Regions from separate parts of the Exiguobacterium artemiae 7-3 genome, predicted to be linked through region 4. Evidence: riboswitches for the same ligand, from Rfam matches in the RefSeq annotation. Region 4 holds a riboswitch; each other region holds the start of a gene.
The links. Region 4 has a riboswitch for thiamine pyrophosphate ahead of P402_RS0108430 (ECF transporter S component). Riboswitches for the same ligand answer to the same signal wherever they lie in the genome.
Positions count from the first base shown of each region.

Region 1: another riboswitch for thiamine pyrophosphate. It lies ahead of thiT (energy-coupled thiamine transporter ThiT); the one in region 4 lies ahead of P402_RS0108430 (ECF transporter S component).
Region 2: another riboswitch for thiamine pyrophosphate. It lies ahead of thiD (bifunctional hydroxymethylpyrimidine kinase/phosphomethylpyrimidine kinase); the one in region 4 lies ahead of P402_RS0108430 (ECF transporter S component).
Region 3: another riboswitch for thiamine pyrophosphate. It lies ahead of tenA (thiaminase II); the one in region 4 lies ahead of P402_RS0108430 (ECF transporter S component).

Region 1 covers NZ_KK211190.1:1,137,109-1,140,128, reverse strand. Annotated here, with positions in the region: gene P402_RS0106670 (amino acid permease) at 1-78, shown strand, start outside; gene P402_RS0106665 (thiamine diphosphokinase) at 140-748, opposite strand; gene thiT (energy-coupled thiamine transporter ThiT) at 748-1,308, opposite strand; TPP riboswitch at 1,372-1,478, opposite strand; gene rpe (ribulose-phosphate 3-epimerase) at 1,502-2,158, opposite strand; gene rsgA (ribosome small subunit-dependent GTPase A) at 2,160-3,020, opposite strand, start outside.
Region 2 covers NZ_KK211190.1:2,475,072-2,478,091, forward strand. Annotated here, with positions in the region: gene thiE (thiamine phosphate synthase) at 1-181, opposite strand, end outside; gene thiM (hydroxyethylthiazole kinase) at 171-941, opposite strand; gene thiD (bifunctional hydroxymethylpyrimidine kinase/phosphomethylpyrimidine kinase) at 922-1,731, opposite strand; TPP riboswitch at 1,849-1,959, opposite strand; gene P402_RS0113870 (murein hydrolase activator EnvC family protein) at 2,020-3,020, opposite strand, start outside.
Region 3 covers NZ_KK211190.1:2,069,024-2,072,043, forward strand. Annotated here, with positions in the region: gene P402_RS0111790 (sporulation protein) at 1-693, shown strand, start outside; gene tenA (thiaminase II) at 764-1,459, opposite strand; TPP riboswitch at 1,534-1,639, opposite strand; gene P402_RS0111800 (DUF1002 domain-containing protein) at 1,830-2,711, shown strand; gene abc-f (ribosomal protection-like ABC-F family protein) at 2,967-3,020, shown strand, end outside.
Region 4 covers NZ_KK211190.1:1,475,359-1,478,378, reverse strand. Annotated here, with positions in the region: gene P402_RS16360 (ABC transporter ATP-binding protein) at 1-1,351, opposite strand, end outside; gene P402_RS0108430 (ECF transporter S component) at 1,348-1,923, opposite strand; TPP riboswitch at 2,029-2,127, opposite strand; gene P402_RS0108425 (50S ribosomal protein L25/general stress protein Ctc) at 2,219-2,896, opposite strand.

The DNA.
Region 1 (3,020 bases), 340 kb from region 4:
TACCATCTGTTCGTCAAAGGAAAACATATTGCGGCTCAAACTGAACGTCAGGCAGCCAGCTCGACATTGGAATCTTAAAAAACAAAACTACCAAAAAACGTGATCGGCTTTTAGGATATCCTAAAGCCGATCACGTTTTTTAACGGTCTGACAAACTTCGTAAAGCAATTACTTCACCGGTATGCACCGTCACGTTCGCCGCCCCTTGATCTGTCCATTCATTGCTGACGGTCAAGGATCCGCCGACCGGCACATCATGGTTCACCAGCGGATATTTGACCTCCTGGAGTGTCAAACGTGTCGGAACGAGCGGGATGAAGGACAAATAGTGATACTGGTCCGCCTGGAGAGTGTACTGCCCCTGTTGTAAGAAACGGACCTCTTCCCGCTTCGTCATCAAGCGGACTGCCGGAAATTGTTTTAACAGATAGACGTTTTGAAGCGTCATATCGAGTCGTCCTCCGGTCGCACCGAATACCAACACTTCCGTTGCTTCATACTGCTGACTGACGTACCGTAAAGCCAGTTCCAAATCGGTCTCATCCTTTTCAGCCGGATGGATGATGGCTCCTTCCGGTTTGTATCCGAGCGAATCAAAGTCACCGATGGCCAAGTCAAAAGCGAAACCTTGTTGTGCCAACACGGTGACACCTCCGTCGACAGCGATGACAACCGTCTTCTCATCCATAAACGGCTTTAGGGACGGGATGTCTTCCGCCGGACCGGCCGCTACAATCACGACCCGCATCAGACACCTCGTGCTGAATAACGAAGAAGTCGTGGTGCTGTCGTAAACAGGAGTCCTGCGACAATACCACATAACAGATACGATGGAACCATATACGTCGCGTTATAGATCAACGAATACGGGACAACTGGACCTTCCGCATACTCAGCGAAGAACACGATTCCACTGATGACGTGACACACATAACGTAAGCCCGCACCAAGCAATGTCGCACCTAGTACAATTGCCATCAAACGGCCATTTTTCCCGGTTGCTGCTGCTTTTTTAACTTGCCGTGCGAATAATCCGCTCAATCCGACGACCCCAAACGCAATCGTATAATCGAGTAACGGCTGAACGACCGTCAGAATTTGCGGAGCGAACATCAGTTGGATCGTTCCGACAAGTGCGCCTGTCACGACCCCACCGACGACACCATGACGAAAGGCCATGACGAAGATTGGCAACATTGCCAAACTAATTGAACCACCTTGCGGCATTTTAAATGGGATTAATAAATCGAATACCACACCAAGACTTGCAAAGATTGCAATTTCCATTAACATTTGTAGCCGTTTCATTCTTTTTTCCTCCTAAAAATAAAATCGCAGGACGGCAAAAAGGCAGTACGACGAACGCCGTACTGCCTGCGTGCGCCACATCCCTACGTCCGTCTGAACGGAACAGGTTCGAAGGGTTAAAGTCCAATCACTTCTCTCAGCCGCTTGATGCGACACCCCTTGCGGTCATCATTTAATTTTGATTCTTTTCCTATTATACGTGAGCAGCATTCCGAATACTAGTGATTGCTTCTGAATAATCCGGCGCATTGTAGATAGCGGAACCTGCAACAAGAACGTTTGCCCCATTCTCGATACATAATTTCGCTGTTTCCGCATTGACTCCACCATCGATTTCGATCTCGAAGGATAGATTTTGTTCTGCTTTCATTGCAGCCAGTTGATTTAATTTGTTCATCACACCCGGAATGAACGCTTGACCGCCAAAACCCGGATTGACCGTCATCAGCAAGACCATATCGACTTCTTCGAGTACATGTTCAATCGTCGAAAGTGGCGTGTGCGGATTGAGCACTACTCCCGCTTTCGCACCGGCTGCTTTGATTTGTTGCAGAACACGATGGACATGATTCGTCGCCTCCACGTGGAAGGTTACGATATCAGCACCTGCTGCAACGAAGGCTTCGACAAAGTTTTCCGGACGATCAATCATGAGATGGACGTCGAGAACCATGTCTGTTTTTTGACGTAAACTGCTTAGGACAGGGAGGCCAAAGGAAATGTTCGGAACAAACTGACCGTCCATGACATCAAAATGAATATAGTCGGCTCCCGCCGCTTCAACGGCTTTGACATCCCGTTCTAAATTTGCAAAATCTGCTGATAAGATTGATGGTGCGATTTTAATCATCTTAATACCTCCGTGTCCGATTCTTGATTTCCTCTACAAACATACCATAATTCGTATACCGGGAGACCATGATCTCATGTGTCTCGACGGCTTGTTTAACGGCACAACCGGGCTCATTCAAGTGCAGACAGCCCCGGTACTTGCATTCGTCCTGTAAAGCAACAAATTCAGGAAAACACCAACGTAATTCCTCGAGTTCCATTTCATGCGGAAAATCGAGATTCGAGAACCCCGGGGTATCTGCAATCAATCCTTCGCCAAGCGGGATCAAGGTCACATGGCGGGTCGTATGGCGTCCACGACCAAGCGCCTTCGAAATATGACTCGTTTCCAGTGCCAACGAAGGTTCCAAGGCGTTCAACAACGAACTTTTCCCTACACCGGATTGTCCGGCCAGGACACTCGTTTTATCCTTTAACAACGGACGGACGGATTCGACTCCGGCCAATGTCTCACTTGACGTTTCAATGACGTGATATCCGATGGTCCGGTAAGCGGCAATTGCTTCCAATACCACCTGTTCGGCTTCACCTTGTAACAAGTCCATCTTCGTCAAGATGATGATCGGTTGAATTTCCTTTGCTTCAATCAACACTAAAAACCGGTCCAACAGATGGGCAGAAAAATCAGGTTCTGCTGCCGATACGACCAACAAAGCTTGATCGATATTGGCAACTGGTGGGCGAACCAAGAAATTTTGACGGTCCTTTACTTCTAGGATATATCCGGTCTCACTTTCGATGTGTAACACAACTTCATCGCCGACGACAGGGCTGATGCCCCGTTTTCTGAAATTACCGCGTGCCCGTGAACGGATTTCACCTTGAGGCGTCATGACATCATAAAATCCACCCTGTAAGCG
Region 2 (3,020 bases), 1.0 Mb from region 4:
GTGCGGTAATATCTTTCAACGCAATGGCTGATTCCAGAAAAGCCTTGCCCGAACTATCTTTTTCCCGTAATTGAACAATCGTTGCGCCTCCTTTAATCGATGCTTCGACGGCGTCCGCCAAGGAAAGATGCGGATGCAAACGTCGATCAGTCACTGCGTAAATTAAATATTCACTGTCCATTTGTCTGCACCTCCGGCAAATTTTCTTCCGTCATCAAGCTCACTGCATCGAACAACCCGGTCCGAAAACTCCCGATACCAGGATAATCCTCAGCCGACTCCCCTGCTTTCCCCATAGCATATGTCCCAAATACTGCAGCCTCAAAACGATCGTATCCGGCTCCTAAAAACGTCGCAATCAAAGAAGCGGTCATACATCCTGTTCCCGTCACTTGACCAAGACGTTTCGTACCAACATCCAGATAATGTTGACGATCTCCATCCGTCACAAAATCAATCGGTCCTGTTACGACGATGACTTGTTTCGTTTGGGATGCAAAATCATGGATACTTTGAAAATCCAGGGATTCTCCTTCAGCAGCGTCGACTCCTTTCGTTCGAGCGGTCTGTCCAAGTAATGTCTTGATTTCAGATGCATTTCCTTTGATGACCGTAAAGGTGATTTCCTCCATCAATTGCTTCATAAAATCCGTTCTTAATGCCGTCGCTCCTGCGCCAACCGGATCCAGAATGACCGGTTTACCCAATCGATTAGCCGTTTTCCCTGCTAAAATTTGGGCTTGGCGCATGTCTGGATTAATCGTCCCAGTATTAATCACGATAGCATCTGCATGCCCGACCATCTCTTCCACTTCCAACAGGTCATCTGCCATAACAGGAGATCCGCCAAGGGCAAGTGTCATATTGGCACAGTCATTGATCGTTACGGTATTCGTTAAATGATGAATCAACGGTTTTTTATCATGGATGCGTCGTAGCATGTGTATCCCTCCAAAGTTCATGAAAATGATGTGTCGGACCAATACCGTGTCCGAGCGCAAAACCGTGACGAATGGCTTCCGTCACATAACGTTTTGCATGACTGATGCTGTCTTCCAGTGAATGACCGAGGGCAAGATGAGCTGCGATAGCAGCAGATAGCGTACAGCCTGTTCCATGGGTATGACGGGTCTCTATCCGCTCTTGTTCAAAGACGACATATCGTCCGTCCGCATATAAAAGATCGGTGGCGTCGTGTCCCTCCAAATGTCCGCCCTTGAGCAAAATAGCTCTTGCTCGTTTTTCAGCCAGTTTTACCGTCGCTTGTTTCATATCATCAAGGGAGTGAACCGTTTGGCCAATCATCCGCTCGATTTCAGGAATATTAGGGGTTACAAGCGTCGAAAGCGGTAAAAGCTGTTCGAGCAATGCATGTTCTGCATTCGGTTGTAACAAGCCGTGACCACCTTTCGCGACCATGACGGGGTCGAGAACAACCGGAAGCTGATGTTTTTCCAGTTGTCTTGCAATCACTTGGATCGTGTCTTGATTGGAAACCATTCCGATCTTAATCGCATCGACACGGATATCTGAAAAGATGGATGTCAACTGTGCTTCCACGAGCTCTGGGGATACATCTTCGACCGCTTGAACACCTAACGTATTTTGTGCCGTAATCGCCGTGATGACACTCATTCCGTATACACCGAGTGCTGAAAACGTCTTTAAATCTGCCTGAATTCCCGCTCCGCCTCCAGAGTCGGATCCAGCAATCGTCAATACATGTTTCATTCCACTTCCTCACTTTCCTGTGAGCAAATAAGGAGAAAACGGACAACAAAAAGCGCCGTCCGCTGTAAAAAAGCAGACGACGCCATGAACAATCAGTTCTACTGATTGAAGTACTCATGTCTTCGATCTCAACTTTCCTACGCTGGTATTATCCAGTTCAGGTGACAGGGTCGAAAACAGAATGGTTTTCCTCTCAGCCGGACTCCTCCAGCTCCCCTAGTTGCTCGTAATTTAAATTCTTTTTCACTGTATCACAGCACTATCAAAAAAACGAGCCGAAGCTCGTTTTTAAAGATATCCAAGTGGATTGACCGTGTTGGCTGGTCCTGTCGCACTATATTGGTATCCACCGATATGCAGTTCAAAGTGTAGGTGCGGTCCTGTCGAATTTCCGGTACTGCCGAGAGTACCAAGTGTTTGACCTTGAGTTACCGTTTGACCTGCAGAAACTGATAACGAATTCATATGACCGTACACTGTTGTGTACACCTGACCGTCAAGGAAATGCGAAATCATGACGTGATTTCCATAAGGTCCGCCGCTCCCGGCCGTAATGACTGTTCCGGAAGCCGCTGCTCGAATCGGTGATCCGACGGGTCCACTGAAGTCGACACCATTATGGAAAGTATATCCGTTTGCCCCACTCGCCGGTCCAAACCCTTGTGAAACACCACCTGAAGCTGGACGAATGAACTTCGCTGATCCTGTCGGCACACTGCTGACAGGAGTCGGAAGAACCGTTGCTTCGCTTGATTCACGCGTTGATTTTGCCGCCTCTTTTGCCGCACGCTCAGCCGCTGCTTTTTCGGCAGCCGCTTTTTCTGCCGCTGCTTTCGCTGCAGCTTTTGCTGCCGCAATCGCTCTTTCTTGAGCCTCTAAAGTCGCTTGTAATTCTTTTGCATTCAACAGTTTCGTCGTGAACTTTGTTTTCCCTTTACGTAATTTTTTCAGGGTTGCACTCCGTTCTTTCATCTGTTGTTTTAACTGTTTCTTTTGGACAAGCAATGATTCTTTTTCTTGAACACGCTCTTCTTTTTTAGCAATAAGATTTTTTTTCATTTCTGCTAGCTTTTCTTGTGTTTCCAAATAAGCAGAAATCATTTTATCGTCTTGCTCGGCAATTTTTTTCCCGGCCATGACACGGCTAAATAAATCACCCAAGTTTTTTGAACCAAAAATGACTTCTTCCCATTTTATAGAATTCCCATCATTTTCTTGAAGGACACGTAAGCGGTCTCCGAGCAACTCTTCTTGCCGGGTAAGCATGATTTCATAACGGGCGATTTCCG
Region 3 (3,020 bases), 590 kb from region 4:
GGTGGAACGATTCAAGGGGTCGTTCATATTAAGGGCGGTAACGTCGATCAGGAAATCGCCCGGATTTATCTCGCCTTCAATACCCAGTACAAACAAGAAGTCGGGGACAGTACGGCATTCACGACGTTCACACTGGACCGGTTTGCATTAAATGAAGCCCCGTTTACGATCGAAGCAGGCGTCGAACGAGAAATACCGTTTACGCTTCAAGTCCCTTTTAATACACCACTTTCCGTCAGCCAATCGAAGTCGTGGATCGAGACGGGTCTTGATATCGCGCAGGCGGTTGACCCTTCTGACCACGATGCTGTCGTCGTCAAAGCCAATGACTACCAATCGGTCATCCTTGAAGCGATGGAAGATCTCGGATTCCGCCTCAAGAAAGCCGATACAGAAAAATTACCGGGTCGCTTCCGGAAAGATTTGCCGATCGCGCAGGAACTTGAGTATTCCGCCCGCGGTACCCATTATGCTCACAAGCTGGACGAAATCGAAGTCATCCTGTTGCAAGACCGGTCCGGCATCGTCATCGTCGTCCAAATCGACCGCCGTGCCCACAGTCTCGGTTCGCTGTTCAGTGAGATGGCCGGTACGGACGAGACGATGACAAAACTTTCGTTATCGAACCAGGACTTAACTAACCCGTCACTTGTAAAGCAACGTCTTGCCGATTTGATTGAACACCACAGTTGATTAATGTCTTCTATAGAACAAACACCGGATCCGCTTTCTGTCGGATCCGGTGTTTTTATTTCAGTCTTTTTTACTTGAATGATGTCATTTCCATCGTCTGTTTATACTGCTGTTCGAACGTCTCTTCCGTCCAGCCCATCTGCCAAAACATCAATTCGTAATAACAGCTTTTGACAAAATGTTGTTTCATCCGTTCCCGTTCTTCGGCACTTGCCCGCTCCGCCAAATCATTCAGACGATCGATTTGTTCAAAGACGACCCGCTCGAACCACTCGGAACTGTATGTCGAAATCCATTGCTGATAAATCGGTGAAGCCGGTGAAGCCGCCTGTAACTGTTGTCCAATCTCATAGTAAAGCCAGTAACACGGTAAAATCGCAGCGATGGTCTCCCCGAGCGTCCCTTCACTTGCATGGTGCATATGCGAAATATAAGCGTATGCTGTCGGTGCTGGTTCAAACTCTGCCAGTGTCTTGTCCGAAATCCCAAGCGGTTCAAAAAACGATTGATGCAGACTGAGTTCTGCAGCATAGGTCGACGTCGCATGTTCCGCGAGTTCGGCAATCGTCGCGAAGTCCTGTGCCTTCGACGCGGCCCGCGCCTGAATTTTCGCGAAATGTTTTAAGTAATAGGCATCCTGTAGGACGTAATGGCGAAATTTTGCTTCCGGTAGTGTTCCATCCGCAATCCCTGTCACGAATGGATGGGTAAAGCTGCTGTCCCAATACCGTCTTGCCGCTTGCCGGATTTCTTCACTGAATGTCATGTTTTTTCCCCCTTTTGTAATCAAAAAAACGCCACACCCGATGTCAGGCATGACGTGAAAAGACCATAAAAAGAGGATCGTCCACGCCACTTCCCTCCGTAAGTCCAAACTTAATCAGGTTCAAAGGGTCCGAACGTCTTCGTCGTCTCAGTCAGCCTACTGACTCCCCTAGTGGTCGCTATTTGATTTATTTTGAGTTTATCATGATTTGATGTGGAATTGACCCATTCTCGTCATTTCACTCCATTTTTTTGTACAATGGAACATGACGGAAGGTGGATGACGGCTCGTCCTTGAGACCGATTCTCTTCTGTCGCCGGTCGATTAGACTAAATTTAGTACCTGATACTTAACTTATGGAGGAACTTTTATGAATAAAACCATGACATGGACCGCTTCGGCATTACTTGCTACGACGTTATTACTGCCAACGGCCGCATCTGCCGAGCAGGTCGTCGACAAAACGATTATCACACTGGGCGAATCGCTCGGAGCGAATGATAAAACATGGGTCTTGTCCCGTCTGAACGCACCGGAAGGCATCACCCCGATCATCGCGACATCTGCGGATGAAGAAAAATATCTCGGGAAAAACATTCCCCAGTCCCAACGCGGCGGCGGGATGTATTCGTCCGCCAAGATCGAGTTGGCTGAAAAAGGCGACGGTCTGTCCGTTGCAACGGAAAACATCACCTGGGTCACAAAGGACATGTACCTCAATGCGCTTGTCACGGCCGGTGTGACCGATGCGGACATCACGATTACGTCTCCTTACAAGGTAACCGGAACATCTGCCTTGACCGGAATCATGAAAGCCTACGACCAAACGTCGGCTGAGACCGGCATTAAACTGACGGATGAACGAAAAGATTTGGCCCAGCAAGAATTGTCGGTCACGTCAGATGTCGGGAAAACAGTCGGGACGGACAAGGTCGCCGACTTGATGAACGAAATCAAAGCGGAAATCGCCAAACAGAAACCGGAAACGAAAGTCGAGATTGAGAACGTCATCGTCCAAGTCATTCAAAATAACAATATCAATCTGTCCGACGCCCAAATGGACCGTTTGACCGGTTTGTTTAACCAAATGGAACAAGCCGACCTCAACTGGGGACAGATTGAGAGTGGACTGAAGGATGCCGGGCAAAACATTCAGGCCTTTGCAACATCAGAAGAAACAAAAGGATTTTTTGCAAAGCTGTTTGACGGCTTAAGTGCCTTCTTCAACTCGATCGCCGGCTTATTTAAATAATCTGTTCTTTCTTTCCTTCCAGGTGACATGGTAAAATAAAGATATCGAATGAGAAAAGGTGGTGGGAAGAAATGGGTTTTGCTGCGTGTAAGCATTGGTTGATGGAACAACTTTATCTGTTGCGCGCAATTTTTCATGGAATGGCGTTCTAAGGGGTCAGTCTGCCCTTTTTTGAAGAACTCCATACTCGAAAAATAAAGCAAAGCGCATCTTCCACGAGTCGAGGAGAGTGCTGTTTGCACTCTCCTTTTTTTGATGCGTCAGAGAGGAAATTTTAATATGATGATCTGCGACATCCAACACCTGACA
Region 4 (3,020 bases):
GCGTCACCATGATCACGGTCGTTCCTGCCTCCCGGGCTTGATGCAGCACGTCGATGATGTGTGCCGTCGTCTCAGCGTCTTGTCCAAAGGTCGGTTCGTCGAGCAATAGGACAGCTTTTCGTTCCAGTAACATCGTCGCGACACTCAACCGTCTTTTTTGTCCGAGACTGAGCGCGAGGGGAGACTGATCCGCGACATCGGTCAGTCGATAGTGACGCAAAGCCGTCTGGACCCGTTCCGGATCAAAGGTAGCACAGCTGATGGCAAGTTCGTCGGCGACTGTCTGTTTAAGAAACTGGAAGTCCGGTTGCTGAAAAACAAAGCCGACTTGTTGGTAATACGTCCGGTCCGACCATTTCCGAAGCGGGGTGTCAAACAAGCGGATATCGCCTTTAGATGGAAGTAATTTTGCCAGTGTCTCAAGGACCGTGCTTTTTCCAGCCCCGTTGCGTCCGACGAGCATGATCCATTGACCGGAAAAGGTCGTCCATGAAAAATCGTTAAGAATCGTCCGTTCCCCCCGTTTGACACGGACCCGCGTCAGCTCAAATGTCCGCTCCGTTCCAACCGCTCGACGTTCAACCGGGCGTTTCTTCAGATGACAGGCTTGTCCGGACAGCTCCGGTAAAGTCTCAAGTCCGTAGGGGTAGAGGAGCGGCATCGCAATTCCAAGCGCCGTCATCACATCCCGCTGTTGATGAAACACGTCATACGGTGTGCCATCAAGCAATAAGCGACCACCTTCAAAGACGATTACCCGGTCGGCAAACGTCACGCACTGATCGAGCTGATGTTCGATCAGAACGAGCGTCAAGTCGGGATCGTGATGCAATTCTTCAATCAGATGCATCATCGTCCGTTGACCACTCAGGTCGAGTTGTGCCGTCGGTTCGTCGAGTAACAGGATGTCTGGTTCAAGTGCCAACACACAGGCTAGAGCAAGCCGTTGTTTCATCCCGCCGGACAGTTCGGCAATCGGTGTCGTCAAGGCAAGATCAAGTCCGACCCGCGCCAACAGCAACTGGATGCGTTCCTCCATCTCACTGCGGGCAATCTGCCGATTCTCGAGACTAAAGGCGATTTCCGCGCCGACCGTCTGCATACAAAACTGATCGTCCGGTTGTTGGAACAAAATCCCGACCGTTCCCTCGGTCAACCAGTGACCGGTGACATCTGCTTCAATCGTGTCCGGCAACAGACCGGCAAGAACGTGTAAAAAGGTCGTCTTGCCGCTGCCGCTCGGACCGACGAGCAAGGTCGTTTCTCCTTTTTGGATCGTGATCGACAAGTCGTGTAAGACCGCGGAATCCTGATCCGGATAACGGACGGACAGGTGCTCGCACTGCATCATGCGGCACGCTGCTTTCGTTGCCGTCCGACCGCATAACCGTTCAGTGTCCCGGTTTTAACGAGCGCGTCGACGATTATTTTTGCGAGCAATCCGCCGAGCAATGCTCCGCTGATGAGTTGCAGAGAAAACGTCAACAGCAGTGTCGTCGTCGTATAATAGGCAAATCCATTTACGATGAGGCTGTAGACCATACTTCCGACGGCGGCAAAGACACCGGACAACATCAAGGTGAACGTATTAAACGTCCGGTATCCGAACACGGCAAAGGCAATCTCGGCCCCGATTCCCTGTGCAAATCCAATCAACAGTGCCGATAAGCCGAAGTGACTCCCTGTAAACAATTCGACGGCAGCAGCGACGACTTCTGCAATCAATGCCGCGCCTGGTTTTTGAATGATGTAGGCGACTAGGGGACTGGCAATGACCCAGATGCCGAACATCCAGTTTGATCCGACCGGTCCGAAGATGGCCGAGATCGGTAACCATAACGTCGACCACCCTAAGTAGAGGACACCACACGCGACGGCGAGCATCATCATGACGATGATTTCTTTCATTTTCCAACTGTTCATAATCACTACTCCTTTAAATGCACATCCACAAAGAAACCACAAAAAAGACCGCCCTCTATGAAAAGAGAGCGGTCGTGTAACCTGCAAGATGCAGAAAAAGAGCACGAGGATTCCGCTCCACTTTCCTACGCTAGTATGAACTAGATCAGGTTCAAAGGGTCCGAAGTGAATCGTCTCAGCCAACTGGCTCCCCTAGTGGATGTGTCAATGATGTGTACCTTCTTCACTGTACGGCTGTCGCCGTGACTTGTCAATATGCATAAAAAAACCTCCCACGAGGGGAGGGGAGAAAAGATTACTCTTTATCTTCTTTGTTTTCTTCAGCTTGCTCTTCAGAAGTTTGTTCTGAATCGTCTGTCGCTGTATCCGCATCAGCTGCTTGTGCCTCAGCTTCTGCTTCTTCGATTTCTTCAAGTTCAGCTTCAAGTGTCGATTCAACGACTGCTGCAACTTGGATGTCACCTTCTGTGACGACACGGAAATCTTTTTCTTCCGGAAGATCAGCTACTGTAATTGAATCTCCGATTGCAAGATCCGTTACATCAACTTCGATCCGTTCCGGTAATTTATCTGGTGTTGCGGCAACTGTTACTTTAAAGAGTGTTTGTGAAAGGAATCCGCCAAGTTTCGCACCGGCTGCTTCGCCGACGAGGACGATATCCGTTTCGACTTCTGTTTCTTCATCCATTTTAACAGCGATGAATTCAACGTGTTTAATCGTTGGTGTAAAGATATCCATATCAAGCTTGTTGATCAACGTGTTGACCTTTTTACCGCCGATTTGAAGAGCAACCAAGACGTTTTCGCCATGATCACGGACAACCTTGACCAATTCTTTTTCATCGAATGAAATCGGTGTGCTTTCCACTTTGTAGCCATACACGACACCAAGAGCTTTTCCTTCATGACGTAATTGCTTTCTAAGTGAGCGTGGGCGTACTTCGCGTTCTTCTACTTTTAATGTTACTGACATGTTCATTTCCCCCTTGAATTTGGTATAGCCCTCAAAAGGTAATGAATGTAGGAGTGGAACAATAAGTTCCAACAGAAATTCATGCGCTAAATGCTAGTTCAACTGGATTTCATTCAGAAATGAA